Regions from separate parts of the Brenneria rubrifaciens genome, predicted to be linked through region 1. Evidence: predicted binding sites of a transcription regulator. Region 1 holds the regulator's gene; the other holds the start of a gene.

Evidence for each region. The regulator ArgR, encoded in region 1, controls arginine synthesis, uptake and breakdown. The targets are predictions, from matches to a motif close to ANTGAATAAAAATACANT.
Region 2: a site for ArgR is predicted at 1,210-1,227, ahead of argC (N-acetyl-gamma-glutamyl-phosphate reductase). Genes of this name have one in related genera too.

What each region holds. Positions count from the first base shown of each region.
Region 1 is NZ_CP034035.1:479,568-487,430, forward strand. Features, by position in the region: gene tsaD (tRNA (adenosine(37)-N6)-threonylcarbamoyltransferase complex transferase subunit TsaD) at 1-1,001, shown strand, start outside; gene argR (transcriptional regulator ArgR) at 1,099-1,569, opposite strand; gene mdh (malate dehydrogenase) at 2,040-2,978, shown strand; gene EH207_RS02315 (helix-turn-helix domain-containing protein) at 3,048-3,311, opposite strand; gene EH207_RS02320 (DNA-binding protein) at 3,498-3,884, shown strand; gene EH207_RS02325 (DNA-binding protein) at 4,152-4,523, shown strand; gene ispB (octaprenyl diphosphate synthase) at 4,556-5,527, opposite strand; gene rplU (50S ribosomal protein L21) at 5,787-6,098, shown strand; gene rpmA (50S ribosomal protein L27) at 6,118-6,375, shown strand; gene EH207_RS02345 (DMT family transporter) at 6,467-7,426, shown strand; gene cgtA (Obg family GTPase CgtA) at 7,677-7,863, shown strand, end outside.
Region 2 is NZ_CP034035.1:3,406,958-3,414,820, reverse strand. Features, by position in the region: gene argE (acetylornithine deacetylase) at 15-1,163, opposite strand; gene argC (N-acetyl-gamma-glutamyl-phosphate reductase) at 1,365-2,369, shown strand; gene argB (acetylglutamate kinase) at 2,404-3,177, shown strand; gene argH (argininosuccinate lyase) at 3,239-4,615, shown strand; gene rmuC (DNA recombination protein RmuC) at 4,812-6,311, shown strand; gene ubiE (bifunctional demethylmenaquinone methyltransferase/2-methoxy-6-polyprenyl-1,4-benzoquinol methylase UbiE) at 6,422-7,177, shown strand; gene ubiJ (ubiquinone biosynthesis protein UbiJ) at 7,190-7,798, shown strand; gene ubiB (ubiquinone biosynthesis regulatory protein kinase UbiB) at 7,795-7,863, shown strand, end outside.

The DNA of each region.
Region 1 (7,863 bases):
GCATCGAAACATCTTGTGATGAAACCGGGGTCGCCATTTATGATACTCAGTCCGGTTTACTCGCCAATCAACTCTATAGCCAGGTAAAACTGCATGCCGACTATGGTGGCGTAGTGCCTGAACTGGCGTCACGCGATCATGTGCGCAAAACCGTGCCGTTGATCCAGGCGGCGTTGCTTGAGGCTGGGTTAAAGGCCAGCGATGTTGATGGTGTGGCGTATACCGCAGGCCCTGGGTTGGTTGGCGCATTGCTGGTTGGCGCAACCGTGGGACGGGCGTTGGCGTTTGCCTGGAATGTGCCTGCGGTTCCGGTTCATCATATGGAAGGACACCTGTTAGCGCCGATGCTGGAAGATAACCCGCCTGAATTTCCGTTCGTGGCACTATTAGTTTCTGGTGGTCATACACAATTAATTAGTGTGACAGGGATTGGTGCGTATCGACTGCTCGGCGAGTCGATCGACGATGCGGCGGGGGAGGCATTCGATAAAACGGCAAAGTTGCTGGGGCTGGATTATCCCGGCGGGCCGATGTTGTCGAAAATGGCGCAGGCTGGCGATGCCTCGCGTTTTACGTTCCCGCGGCCAATGACCGATCGACCTGGCCTGGATTTCAGTTTCTCCGGCCTCAAGACGTTTGCCGCTAATACCGTCCGAAATAACGTTGATAATGAGCAGACGCGTGCGGATATTGCACGCGCATTTGAAGATGCGGTTGTGGACACGCTGTCAATCAAGTGTCGTCGGGCGCTGGATGAAACCGGCTTCAAACGTCTGGTTATAGCCGGTGGAGTGAGTGCCAACCGTACGCTGCGTCAGCGTTTGGGGGAAATGATGGCGAAGCGCGGCGGTGCGGTATTTTATGCACGGCCTGAATTTTGTACCGATAACGGCGCGATGATTGCGTATGCCGGTGTTGTGCGTTTGCAGCATGGACAAAGCCGCGATCTCAGTGTTTCTGTACGCCCTCGCTGGTCATTGGCTGAACTGCCTGCCGTGTAGACGATTATCACCAGCAACCTGTGTTGCTGATGATGTAACAGCGTTGATTTAGAAAAAAATTGTGGAGGGCTGCGGCGGTTTCCTGTGATTAAGCACGTTATAATTCTTGCTCGAACAAAACCAGAATCGCTTCGTAGAGTTGCTTAACGCTGAAGCCCCTGGCTGGTGTTGTGAATATGGTGTCATCACCGGCAATCGTGCCCAGAATGCCTTCTGACTTCCCCAGGGAATCGAGCAGGCGGGCAATCAGTTGAGCTGCGCCCGGGCTGGTATGGATCACCACAACGGCGTCATTGTAATCAACATCCAGTACCAGGTTTTTCAACGGACTGGTCGTGGTTGGCACGCCCAATTCCGCTGGCAGACAGTACACCATTTCCATTTTGGCGTTACGGGTACGAACCGCGCCAAATTTAGTCAGCATGCGTGAGACTTTGGATTGATTAATATTTTCAAATCCATCATCTTGTAAAGCCTGCACAATTTCACTTTGAGAACTAAATTTTTCTTCTTTCAGCAGCGCTTTGAACGCTTTAACTAAATCTTCTTGTTTTGTCGAATTGCGCATTCTGCACCGGATTAGGATAATTGTTGGTGTTGCCATTATGCAGATAAGTGAATTTTTATGCAATAAAAATGCCTATAACTTCATTGATTGACCTCAGTCGACATCATTTCATGAGATAATTAAAATACATTGCGCAGACGGTCTGAGAAATGTGTCGCTCATCACATAAAAGTAAATAAAATGTTATCAAAATGATGGTGTTTAAATATCGTCAACGGTTGTAATGTAGATGTCCAGTTAATCAGTAGTAAATGTGCAGTGAGTTATTAATCCAAAAGTCCATTAACTTTACTTACCTTTAAAATACGTTGCCGCTTTTGATTTATTATTAGTAACATAGTGCATTTTTTCGTTTCTTACGACTCATGCTGAGAAGTGGGTAGCTGGTGTAACTCTCTTTTCCTCGCATTGTGTTTATAACTAAATAAATTCACAGCACTTTTGTATTTTACGATAATAAGGAGTTTAGGATGAAAGTTGCAGTTCTCGGTGCAGCAGGTGGTATTGGTCAAGCCCTCGCACTCCTCCTCAAAACCCAGCTTCCTTCAGGTTCAGAATTATCTCTTTATGATATTGCGCCGGTGACGCCGGGCGTCGCTGTTGATCTTAGCCATATTCCCACTGCGGTGAAAGTCAAAGGATATAGTGGTGAAAACGCCAAACCAGCGCTGGCAGGCGCGGATATCGTGCTTATCTCTGCGGGGGTAGCCCGTAAGCCGGGCATGGATCGTTCAGATCTGTTCAATGTGAATGCCGGGATTGTACGTAATCTGGTTGAACAAATTGCCAGTACATGTCCTAAAGCTTGCATTGGTATTATCACCAACCCTGTGAATACGACTGTCGCTATCGCCGCCGAAGTGTTGAAGAGGGCGGGCGTGTACGACCAGAACAAACTGTTTGGCGTAACCACGCTGGATATCATTCGTTCCAATACCTTTGTGGCTGAACTGAAAGGCAAACAGCCGCAGGATATCGATGTTCCTGTTATCGGCGGGCACTCTGGCGTAACGATTCTGCCTTTGCTGTCGCAAATTCCTGGTGTGAGCTTCAGTGAACAGGAAGTCGCCGGTCTGACAACTCGTATCCAGAACGCGGGTACGGAGGTCGTAGAAGCAAAAGCCGGTGGCGGATCGGCCACATTGTCCATGGGGCAGGCGGCTGCATGTTTCGGTCTGTCTCTGGTTCGTGCATTGCAAGGTGAAAGTGGGGTGGTGGAATGTGCATACGTTGAAAGCGACGGCGAGTATGCGCGCTTCTTTGCACAGCCCGTCCTGCTAGGTAAAGATGGCATTGTTGAGCGTAAGTCTATTGGTACGCTGAGTGCTTTTGAACAGCAAGCACTGAAGAATATGCTGGATACGTTGAATCAGGATATTGCATTGGGCGAGTCATTCATCAATAGCTGATGACACACACCCTGGATTTAATATCCATGTAAGCGTGAGGCCGGAGATTTGTATCTCCGGTTTTTTTATTTAATTGGGGCGGATTAATTTTTTTCTATCAATAAGCTGATTGGTTTCGGGATCGTAATATCGACTAGGCCAAATTTCTGATGGATGAATTCCCAATGCATCGGCAATGAGCCATTCACCCTTAGGCCAGGGCCGTGATAGCGCATTAGCGAGTGTTGATGAACTCAACCCGGCAGCACGTGATACCGCCGCCAGCGTCGTGCCTTTCTTGCGCAAAGCAGCAATGATATCAGCGTGGTGCCAGTCTTGTTTCCTTAAACTCATAATCCTTCCCTTATTTGCTATAAGACGACTGTGTATTAGTGGTATAAATAACGCGTGTTAGTTATATGCCAAACTAACATGACATTATTATTTGGAAATAATATAGCATTATTTTTCTAAAATACTCCCAATTAATTTCCAAATAAGTTGATTTTGTTAGGAGTAGCACTATTAGGATGAAAGGCTATGAAAAAAGAGTGGTTTGCGACCAGCGAGCTGGTTGGCGTTGGCGGCCTTCCGAAATCAAGACAAGGATTGAACAAACGCGCGCGTGAGGATGGATGGGAAAAACGCCGCCGTAAAGGGGTTCAGGGGCGGGGCGTAGAATATTCTATTCACAGCCTGCCTGATTCCGTCAGAAAATCCTTATTACAGGAAAGTGACTCTCCGTCATATTCCATAAGGCAGCCTGCGACGCTGACGATCTGGATGCAGATTTATTCACAGCTGACTGAAAAAGAAAGAAATTCTCTCATTTCCTATATTCTGCGTGTTGGTGTCTCTGCCACTTTGAACCAACTGGGCATCTCATCGTCAAATAAAGATCCCGATTCGAACGAAATAGCAGAGTAGTCACTTGCCTGGATTTTGCACATTGATGACCAAGTGTCATAAAAATGACGGTGAAGCGCTTTTCTTTGTTTTACTCTGTGTGACTCACTGCACCATCACCTCATGCACTTTGTTTGATTTTGGCCGATAGGGGTGAATTCCGCTTGCTTTGGTGTTACTAATAACGCGTTAACGTTAGATGTTTTGGGAGTTATAGTCTATTATATGGAAACTTTTTGGGGCGGATTCTAATGCTGCCCGCATAGGACAGGCAAGGGAGTGATGATTATGGACAAAGAGTGGTTTTCAACGAGTGAATTGGTTGGTATTGGTGGATTGCCCAAATCGCCTCAGGGGCTAAATAAACGGGCTCGTGATGATGGTTGGGAGAAACGGCGGCGCAAAGGTGTTCAAGGACGCGGTGTTGAGTATTCCATACGCAGTTTACCGGATGAGGTGAAAAGCTCTCTTATTATGAAGGAGAGGATGCCACCGGAATATCGGGTAGCAAAAGAGCCCGCGCTACTGGCGTCTTGGATACATATTTTCGGTCAGTTGTCAGAAAGTGAACAATCGCGACTAATTAATTTTATTTTGCGGGAAGGGACGCGAGTCATGCTGTCTCGTCTGGATAATGTGATGGATGACCAGACAGCGTAACCGATAGGGTGAAGGTGCCGCGGGGTGTGCGGTCAGAAATTGCGTTGCACAGCTAAATGAGCAAGACCTTCAAGTGCGGTTCGGAATGGGGTTTCTGGAAGTTGGCGCAATGCGTCAATAGCTTTATCTGCCTCTTCCTCCGCACGCTGACGGGTGTAGTCGAGCGAACCACACTGGTGCATGGCGGTAAGTACTGGGTCGAGCAGATGACGCCCGTTGCCTTCTTCTATGGCCTGACGAATCATGGCGCTTTGCTCGGCATTTCCATAGCGCATGGCATGCAGCAACGGTAGCGTTGGCTTACCTTCGTTAAGATCGTCGCCAGTATTTTTGCCCAAGGTTTGGCCGTTAGCGTTGTAATCCAGCAGATCGTCAATAAGCTGAAACGCGGTTCCCAGATAACGGCCATAAACCTGCAACGCGGTTTCCTGCTCTGCGGTGGCCCCGGCAAGGATAGCGGATGACTGAGCGGCGGCCTCAAACAATCGAGCAGTTTTGCTGTAAATAACCCGCATATAGTTTTCTTCGGTAATATCGGGATCGTTACAGTTCATTAATTGCAACACTTCGCCTTCCGCAATCACATTTACCGCTTCCGACATCAGCGCCAGCACGCGCAATGATTCCAGGCTAGTCATCATCTGAAAGGCGCGAGTATAGATAAAATCGCCGACCAACACGCTGGCGGCATTGCCAAACGCCGCGTTTGCGGTTGCTTTGCCACGGCGCATGTCAGATTCATCCACTACGTCATCGTGCAACAACGTGGCGGTATGAATGAATTCTATCAGTGCTGCGACGGTAATATGTTTGTTGCCTTCGTAGGCAAGCGCTCTTGCGGCAAGCACGGCGATCATGGGACGAATACGTTTACCCCCACCGCTGATGATATAATGACCGAGCTGATTAATAAGAACGACATCGGAGGTCAGTTGTTCAAGAATGACTTCATTAACAGCTTTCATGTCCTGCGCGGTCAACGTTGTAATTTGTTCTAGATTCATTGTGTGTGCCAGCTGTTTTCTTCGCATTACCGTAAGATTACTGCGTCATATCGGCATTTGATGGAACTTAATGAGTCGATTGTACTTGAAAAATGAGAGAGATAAACGGCAGTTAATAGGTTGTATTCTTTTTCTTCACATCCTTCGATTATGCTCTTGTCATCGTCAGGTTTTTTGCGTAGAATTCGCGCCCTATTGTGAATATTTATAGCGCACTCTGGATAATCATACGTTGAGTGCGCGGAAAGCGGAGTTTTTTATGTACGCGGTTTTCCAAAGTGGTGGTAAACAACACCGAGTAAGCGAAGGTCAAACCGTTCGCTTGGAAAAGCTGGACATCGCAACTGGTGAAGCTATTGAGTTTGACCAGGTTCTGATGGTTGCCAATGGTGAAGAAATCAAAATCGGCGTTCCTTTCGTCGACGGCGGTAAGATTAAAGCCGAAGTTGTTGCTCACGGTCGTGGCGAGAAAATTAAGATTGTTAAGTTCCGTCGCCGTAAACACTACCGTAAGCAAGCGGGCCATCGTCAGTGGTTCACTGACGTGAAAATCACTGGCATCAGCGCTTAAGATTTAGGAGAGCGGATTAATGGCACACAAGAAAGCGGGCGGTTCAACGCGTAACGGCCGTGACTCAGAAAGTAAACGACTTGGCGTAAAACGTTTCGGCGGCGAAGCGGTTTTGGCTGGTAGCATCATCGTTCGTCAACGCGGAACTAAATTCCACGCTGGCAGCAATGTAGGCTGCGGGAAGGACCATACTCTGTTCGCTTTGGCTGACGGTAAAGTTCAGTTTGAAGTGAAAGGCCCGAAAAACCGTAAATACATCAGTATTGTTGCTGAATAATATTTAGCGTTAGGTCATACAGATTCAAGCCCTGCAATTCATTGCGGGGCTTTTTACATTTCTGATTCTGAGCAATTAACCAGAGAAAAGCATGGACACTAAACAACAGACTGGTATTGGTCTGTGTCTGGCGCTAACGGCAGCAATATGCTGGGGCGCCTTGCCAATAGCCATGAAACAGGTTCTGGTGGTTATGGAACCTTACACCATTGTTTGGTATAGGTTTTTTATTGCATCAATAGGACTTGGATTAGTGCTTTTTTCACGTAATAAGCTTCCTCCGATGCGAATTTTCCGGCGTCATCGGTGGTGGGTTGTATTGTTGATTGCAACCGGTGGGCTGCTGGGAAACTTTGTTTTTTTCAGCTCATCACTGCAATATCTCAGTCCGACTGCGTCTCAGGTTATTGGTCAACTTTCTCCTGTCGGTATGATGTTTGCCAGCGTCTTAATCCTGAGGGAAAAGATGCGGCCTACTCAAATCATCGGAGCAGTAACCTTGATTTGTGGTCTGATTTTGTTTTTTAACACTAGCCTGATTGAGATTTTCACCCGCCTGACAGATTACACGTTGGGGGTTCTGCTGGGGGTGTGTGCCTCGGTCGTATGGGTTTCTTATGGCGTGGCTCAGAAGGTACTTTTACGACGCCTAACATCACAGCAAATTCTGTTCCTGCTTTATGTGCTCTGCGTTTTGTTCATTACACCTTTTGCTAATCCTAAAACTATTTTGCAACTCAGTGGCTGGCAGCTAACCTGTCTGTTGTTTTGTGGGGTGAACACCCTAATCGGTTACGGTGCGCTGGCCGAAGCCATGTCACGTTGGCAGGCTGCTCAGGTCAGCGCGGTGATCACGCTTACTCCACTGTTTACGCTGTTGTTTTCCGATCTGTTAGCGTTGGTCTGGCCGGATTTTTTCACCGCTCCGGTGCTTAACTGGATCGGATATTTGGGCGCCTTAATTGTCGTATCGGGTGCGATGTTTTCGGCGATTGGACATCGTTTCTTCCCTGGACGGAAAAAGAGTTCGCCGATCATTGTATCAAAGTAAGCGAAGGAAAATTTGTGTCAAATGACGTTTTGACATTCCTTGTGGACTGTTTATTTTTAATACAGATGAAAATATTGAGATAAGCGGGTACAATTCGCCCCCTTGCCGGAACAGGTTCTGGTGCGTCAGTTTTCTTATGGCAGATGGTAAAGAGTCATAGGCTTTTAAATCAAAAAATTACGCCAAAGAGAACCAATAATAAGCTGAAAACAAGTAGATATTTTCTATTGGTTTTTTGCGGAGAGAGTCAATGAAGTTTGTAGATGAAGCGACCATTCTGGTGGTAGCAGGTGATGGCGGTAATGGTTGTGTCAGTTTCCGTCGAGAAAAATATATTCCCAACGGTGGTCCAGACGGTGGTGACGGCGGCGATGGCGGAGACGTATATCTGCTGGCTGATGAAAACCTGAACACACTGATTGATTATCGTTTCGAAA
Region 2 (7,863 bases), 1.1 Mb from region 1:
AGTTTCCGCGATGATTAATGGCAGAACTGGCGCATGAGTTGCGCGAGCAACTCGCGGGTCGGCGTAATAAAGGCGGTATCGATATATTCGTCCGGCTGATGGGCCTGCTCTATCGATCCGGGGCCGAGCACCAGCGTCGGGCACCGCGTCTGGATAAACGGCGCTTCGGTGCAGTAATTGACGACTTCGGTCTGCGTGCCGAGTAATTCTTCCACTACCGATACCAAATGATGGTCAGCCGGACATTCATAGCCGGGAATGGGGGGATGTAATTCACTGATGGTCAACCGGCCCGGCCAGCGCTGGCATACCGGCGCCAGCGTTTCGGAAAGCAACCCGTTCAGGTCGCTGAGCGTCAGCCCCGGCAGCGGACGGATGTCCATATGCAGCTCACAGCAGGCACAGATGCGGTTCGACGCATCCCCGCCGTGAATATGCCCCAGGTTCATGGTGGGATAAGGAATATTGAATGCGGCGTTGTGATAGCGTGTCTGTAACATGTTACGCAACACCAGCAGATGCGAAATCGCTTCGTGCATAAGTTCAATGGCGTTAACGCCGCGGGACGGATCGCTAGAGTGGCCGGATTGCCCCTGAATGCGGATGGCGCTGGACATATGGCCTTTGTGGGCGCGGACGGGTTGTAGTGAGGTTGGCTCGCCGATAATGGCGAGGTCCGGGCGAATCTGCGTGGACTCAGAGAAGTATTTGGCGCCCGCCATGGTGGTTTCTTCATCGGCGGTGGCAAGCACATAAAGCGGTTTGGTCAGTTTCGCCGGATCGATATCGCGCAGGGTATCAAGAATGAACGCGAAAAACCCTTTCATATCGGCAGTGCCCAAACCGTACAGCTTATTGTCATGTTCGGTCAGCGTGAAGGGATCGCGCGTCCAGCGTCCGTCGTCGAAAGGCACCGTATCCGTATGCCCGGCCAGCAGTAAACCGCCTTTGCCTTCACCAATACGCGCCAGCATATTAAATTTATGCCGTGTGCCGGGCACGGGTTGAATTTCAACGTGAAAGCCTAAATCACTAAACCAGCCCGCCATCAGGTTGATTAATGCCTGATTACTTTGATCGAGAGCGCTATCGGTCGCACTGATGGACGGTGTCACGATTAATGCCCGATATAGCTCAATAAAGGGGGGTAAACTCATCTTCACTGTTGACAGCCTCTGGTTTGGATAGTATCAATATTCATGCATTTTTTTTGAATAAAAATACAATAATGCTGAGTAAAAGGAAACCATAAGATACCGGTGGCGGGGAATGCGCCACGTTGCTTAGCTTCTCGGGTGAACAGCGTGTTTACGCTCGTGAACCCTGTGCCTGTTTCATAGATAAAAAGAAGGTATACGGACCCTATGCTGAATACGTTGATTGTTGGTGCAAGCGGTTACACCGGTGCTGAACTTGCGCTTTACCTGAACCGTCACCCACAGATGAACATAACCGCTTTAGCGGTTTCAGCGCAAAGTGTTGATGCCGGAAAATTGATTTCCGATCTGCATCCACAGTTGAAAGGCATTGTCGATTTACCGGTACAGCCGTTGACCCATGTTGCTGAAGCCGCCAAAGGTGTCGACGTGGTGTTTCTGGCGACGGATCACAAGGTTAGCCACGATTTAGCGCCTCAGTTCCTGGCGGCAGGCTGCACCGTTTTTGATTTGTCTGGCGCCTACCGCGTTCAGGACGCCGATTTTTATACCCGCTACTACGGATTCGAACATCAACATACCGACTGGCTGGCTCAAGCCGTATACGGTCTGGCCGAATGGAAAGCCGAAAGCATCAAACACGCACAGCTGATTGCGGTGCCGGGATGCTATCCCACCGCTGCGCAACTGGCGTTGAAGCCGTTGCTGGACGGTCAGTTGTTGAATCCGGCGCAATGGCCGGTGATCAACGCCGTGAGCGGCGTGAGCGGCGCCGGGCGTAAGGCTTCCATGACCAGCAGTTTCTGTGAAGTCAGCCTGCAACCTTATGGTCTTTTCAATCATCGCCACGCCCCTGAGATTTCAACCCACCTTGGAACGCCAATCATTTTTACGCCGCATCTCGGTAATTTCGCCCGCGGTATACTCGAAACCATCACCTGCCGCCTGCAACCGGGCGTAACGCATCAGGATATCGCAGAGGCTTACCATAACGCCTATCATGATAAACCGCTGGTGCGTCTGTACGAAAAGGGGGTGCCGGCCTTGAAATCTGTCGTCGGTCTGCCATTCTGTGACATTGGTTTTTCCGTTGAAGGCGAACATCTGATCGTCGTCGCCACGGAGGATAACCTGCTGAAAGGCGCCTCGGCGCAGGCGGTGCAATGCCTGAATATTCGTTTTGGTTTCCCGGAAAGCCAGTCTTTACTCTGATTAAAAATTCATCACTCTGAGGCGCGAAAGCATCATGAACCCGTTAATTATCAAACTCGGTGGCGTTTTACTGGATAGCGAAGAGGCGCTGGAGCGCCTGTTTGCCGCATTGGTTACCTACCGTCATGAACACCAGCGCCCGCTATTGATTGTGCATGGCGGCGGATGCCTGGTTGACGATTTGATGAAAAAGCTGTCGTTGCCGGTGGTGAAGAAAAATGGCCTGCGCGTCACCCCCGCCGATCAGATTGACGTCATTACGGGCGCGCTGGCCGGCTCCGCCAATAAAACGCTCTTGTCCTGGGCGAAGAAACACGCTATTAACGCTGTCGGTTTATGTCTGGCGGACGGCGGCAGCACCAGCGTCACCCAGTTGGATGAGGCGTTGGGCTTCGTGGGTAAAGCGGAGGCGGGTTCTCCGGTGTTGTTGAATATGCTGCTGTCAGCGGGTTATTTGCCGGTAGTCAGCTCCATCGGGATTACCGAACAGGGCGATCTGATGAATGTGAACGCGGATCAGGCCGCCACCGCGCTGGCCGCAACGCTGGGCGCGGATTTAATCCTGTTGTCGGATGTCAGCGGTATTCTGGACGGCAAAGGCCAGCGTATCGCCGAGATGACGGCGCAAAAAGCCGAGCAGTTGATCGCTCAGGGCATCATCACCGATGGTATGATCGTGAAGGTCAACGCTGCGCTGGATGCCGCGCGGGCGCTGGGGCGTCCGGTGGACATCGCCAGTTGGCGTCATGCCGAGCAATTGCCCGCGCTGTTCAACGGCGTGGCGATCGGCACGCGTATATCGGCGTAAGCCACTTCTGGGTATGGCATGATGCGATACCGTATTTATTTGAATGCTTGGAGTAAGGGTTATGGCTTTGTGGGGCGGTCGGTTCAGTCAGGCAGCAGATCAACGGTTTAAACAGTTCAATGACTCACTGCGGTTTGATTACCGCCTGGCGGAGCAGGACATTATCGGCTCCGTTGGCTGGTCGAAAGCATTGGTGACGGTCAATGTGCTCAGCGAACAGGAACAGCAGCAACTGGAACAGGCATTGAATGCGCTGTTGGTTGAAGTCCGGGCCGACCCGGAGATCATCCTGCAAAGTGATGCGGAAGACATCCACAGTTGGGTCGAGCAGCGTCTGATTGAAAAAGTCGGCGATCTGGGCAAGAAGCTGCACACCGGGCGCAGCCGCAACGATCAGGTCGCAACGGATCTGAAATTATGGTGTAAAGCGCAGATTGCCGAACTGCTGCTGGCGGTGCGTCAGTTGCGTCAGGCGCTGGTCACTACCGCTGGGGAAAATCAGGACGCGGTTATGCCGGGTTACACCCACCTGCAACGTGCGCAGCCGGTCACGTTCGCCCACTGGTGCCTGGCCTACCATGAAATGCTGGCCCGTGATGAAAGCCGTCTGGAAGATACGCTGAAGCGTCTGGACGTCAGCCCGTTGGGCTGCGGCGCGCTGGCCGGCACCGCCTACCCGATCGACCGTGAACAACTGGCCGGTTGGCTGGGGTTCGCTTCCGCGACCCGAAACAGCCTTGATTCGGTATCCGATCGCGACCATGTGCTGGAACTGCTGTCTGATGCGTCGATCGGCATGATCCACCTGTCGCGCTTTGCCGAAGATCTGATTTTCTTCAACAGCGGCGAAGCGGCGTTCGTCGAGCTTTCCGACCGTGTGACGTCCGGCTCATCGTTGATGCCGCAGAAGAAAAACCCGGATGCGCTGGAACTGATTCGCGGCAAATGCGGCCGGGTTCAGGGTGCGCTGACCGGGATGATGATGACGCTGAAAGGTCTGCCGCTGGCATACAACAAGGACATGCAGGAAGACAAGGAGGGCCTGTTTGATGCGCTCGATACCTGGCATGACTGTCTGATGATGGCGGGTCTGGTGCTGGAAGGCATTCAGGTAAAACGTCCGCGTTGTCAGGAGGCGGCGGAACAAGGATATGCGAATGCCACTGAGCTGGCGGACTATCTGGTCGCGAAAGGCGTGCCGTTCCGTGAGGCTCACCATATCGTCGGCGAAGCGGTGGTGGAAGCCATCCGGCAGGGCAAAGCGCTGGAAGCGTTGGCGCTGGCTGATTTGCAGAAGTTCAGTTCGGTTATCGCGGACGATGTCTATCCGATCCTGTCTTTGCAGTCCTGTCTGGACAAACGCGCCGCGCAGGGCGGCGTGTCACCGCAGCAGGTGGCGAAAGCCATTAGTGAGGCGAAACAACGTCTGGCTGAATAAACCTGCCGTCCATGTTCTCAGGCCGGTGAATGTACCGGCCTGCATTGTTGCAGCGGTTACCTTGAATGCTGCTCGCATTTTTCCCTTTTTTTCACCGAATGTATCGCCAAACGTTGCCGTAGGCCGAATTGTCTCTGGACATCCATACAGTATCATTTTACCTTGACGCACAGTGACGGACGCCTGCGGAGGTATTGTGGATATCAGTATATTTTATGGACTGGGTGGCGGTGCTGTCGGCTTGTTGGCGGGGTGGCTGATTGCCAGCCTGATGCGACAGCAGCGATGGTCCCGATATGACACCGAACAGCGTCTGCTGGAACAGACGCTAAGGCAAACGCAGACGTTGCTGGACGAGAGTCAGCAGGCTCGGCAACACGACGAACAACGGCTGCGACAAAACGAGCTGGAACTGCGCGACGTACATGCCCGGTTATCGGCCAGTCATGAAAAGCTGCAACAGTTGGGGCAACTGCGTGACGAGTGCGGTCAGTTAAATCAGGAACTCCGCACGCTGCGGGAGATTAACCGCGCGCAGGAAGCCGAACTGCGGGAAGTCACCATCCGTCTGGAAGAAACCCGTATAGCCGCGGAGGAAAAACAACGGTTGCTGATAAACAGCGAACAGCGCCTGACCACGCAGTTCGAGAATCTGGCCAACCGAATTTTTGAACACAGCGGCCGCAAAGTGGATGAGCAAAACAAACAGAGTCTGGATCGCCTGCTCATGCCGCTGCGTGAACAGCTTGATGGGTTTCGCCGTCAGGTTCAGGAGAGTTTGGGCGCCGAAGCGCGTGAGCGGCATACGCTGGCGCATGAAATCCGCAACCTGCAACAGTTGAACGCGCAGATGGCCCGTGAAGCCATCAACCTGACCAAAGCCCTGAAAGGGGACAATAAAACGCAGGGTAACTGGGGCGAAGTGGTGCTAAGCCGCGTGTTGGAAGCCTCCGGCTTGCGCGAAGGGCATGAGTACCAGACCCAGGTTAGTGTCAAAACCGGTGCTAACGGCCGCATGCAACCGGATGTGATCGTACGTCTGCCCCAGGGCAAAGATGTGGTCATTGATGCCAAAATGTCGCTGGTGGCCTACGAGCGCTATTTTAACAGTGAAGATGACGCCGATCGTCTGGCGGCGCTCAATGAACATTTGCTTTCCGTTCGCAGCCATATCCGCATGTTGGGCGGTAAAGATTATCAGCAACTGCCGGGCCTGCGTTCTCTGGATTATGTCCTCATGTTTATTCCCGTCGAACCGGCCTTTTTGGTGGCGATTGACAGGCAGCCTGAGTTGATCAGCGAAGCGCTCAAGCACAATATTATGCTGGTTAGCCCGACGACATTACTGGTCGCTTTGCGTACCATCAATAACTTGTGGCGCTATGAGCAGCAGAGTCGTAATGCGCAGCAGATCGCTGAACGGGCGTCGCGGCTGTACGATAAACTGCGTTTATTTGTGGACGACATGGAAACATTGGGCCAAAGCCTTGATAAAGCGCAGGGCAGTTATCGCCAGGCAATGAATAAACTTTCGTCCGGGCGTGGTAATCTCATCGGTCAGGCGGAAGGGTTTCGTCATCTGGGCGTGGAAATCAAACGTTCGATCGCGCCTTCTCTGGCGGAACAGGCTACGGCGCATGAAAGCGCGGTCCGGGATGCGGCGCCTGACGGTATGGATACGGGGCATCTGCCTTGATCGCCCTTAAACCGATAGGCATCAGGCGGTGGGCTTTTTAGATGGGTCTGTTACACTCTTTTTACTGAATAAGCAGATCCGAAATTTGACTAAAATTGCAGGCGGATAAAATGGCTAATGAGCAGGAGAAAACGACCGACTTTGGTTTTCGTACTGTCGCCAAAGATGAAAAAGAAGTCATGGTGGCTGACGTCTTTCATTCTGTAGCAGCAAAATACGATTTAATGAATGACCTGATGTCTTTCGGCATTCATCGCATCTGGAAACGTTTTACAGTCGAGTGCAGCGGCGTGCGGCGCGGGCAGCGTGTCCTGGATGTTGCGGGCGGTACGGGCGATTTGACGGCAAAATTCTCCCGTATTGTAGGCGATGAAGGTGAAGTGGTGCTGGCCGATATTAATGCCTCAATGCTGAAAGTGGGGCGGGAGAAGCTACGCAACAAAGGCATTATTAATAATATCAGTTATGTGCAGGCGAATGCGGAAGAGCTGCCGTTCCCTGACGATTTCTTTGACTGTATCACCATCTCTTTCGGCTTACGTAACGTAACAGACAAAAACAAAGCGCTGCGCTCCATGTACCGCGTGCTGAAGCCAGGGGGCCGTCTGCTGGTGCTGGAATTCTCCAGTCCGACGCTGAAGCCGTTAAGCAAGGTCTACGATATCTACTCGTTCCATATTCTGCCCAGAATTGGTGAACTGGTGGTCAGCGATGCCGGTAGCTATCGTTATTTGGCGGAGTCCATTCGTATGCATCCCGATCAGGAGACGTTGAAAGGAATGATGAGCGACGCCGGTTTCGACAGCGTAAATTACTTCAATCTCACCGGCGGGATTGTCGCGTTGCACCGTGGTTTTAAATTCTGATTGGACATGCCAATGCTGATAACGTCTGTTCTGACCGCCTCGCTGGAAACGGTGCTGAATCAGCTTTTGTTTCGCGACCGCAGTATGAAAGCGGCGCGTCAGCGGCTGCATGGAAAAACTCTGCAAATCGAGTTGTCTGAACTGGATGCGCCTTTGGTTCTGATCTTCAACGAGCAGCGTCTTGATGTGGTCAGCCGGTGGGGAGAACAGGCCGATTGCCTGCTTAAAATGCGTTTATCCGTGCTGATGAAGCTGCGCGATCGCCAGAATCTGTCTGTCCTGATGCGCAATGGTGAGCTGGTGATTGAAGGTGATATTCAGGTGGCTCAGCAATTTATTGCGCTGCTTGATTTAGCCGAGTTTGATCCTGCGGAATGGCTCGCTCCCTATCTTGGCGACATAGTTGCGCAGGGGCTGAGTCAGGCGGCGCAAAAAACACTGCGTTTATTCGGCCGTACCTTGTGCAGACAGCAACAGGCGTTGTCAGAGACGCTTACGGAAGAGTGGCGTTTAGCGCCCGGTAAACTTGAAAATACCTGGCTTCATGATGAAATTGCCGCTCTGGAGAAATCAGCCGAACGGTTGTCCGAACGGCTGACGAAGTTGGAGACACCACGATGATGCCCGGAGAGCTGATTCGCCTTTACAGCATCATTCGCGTTTTGCTGAGCTACGGTCTGGATGAG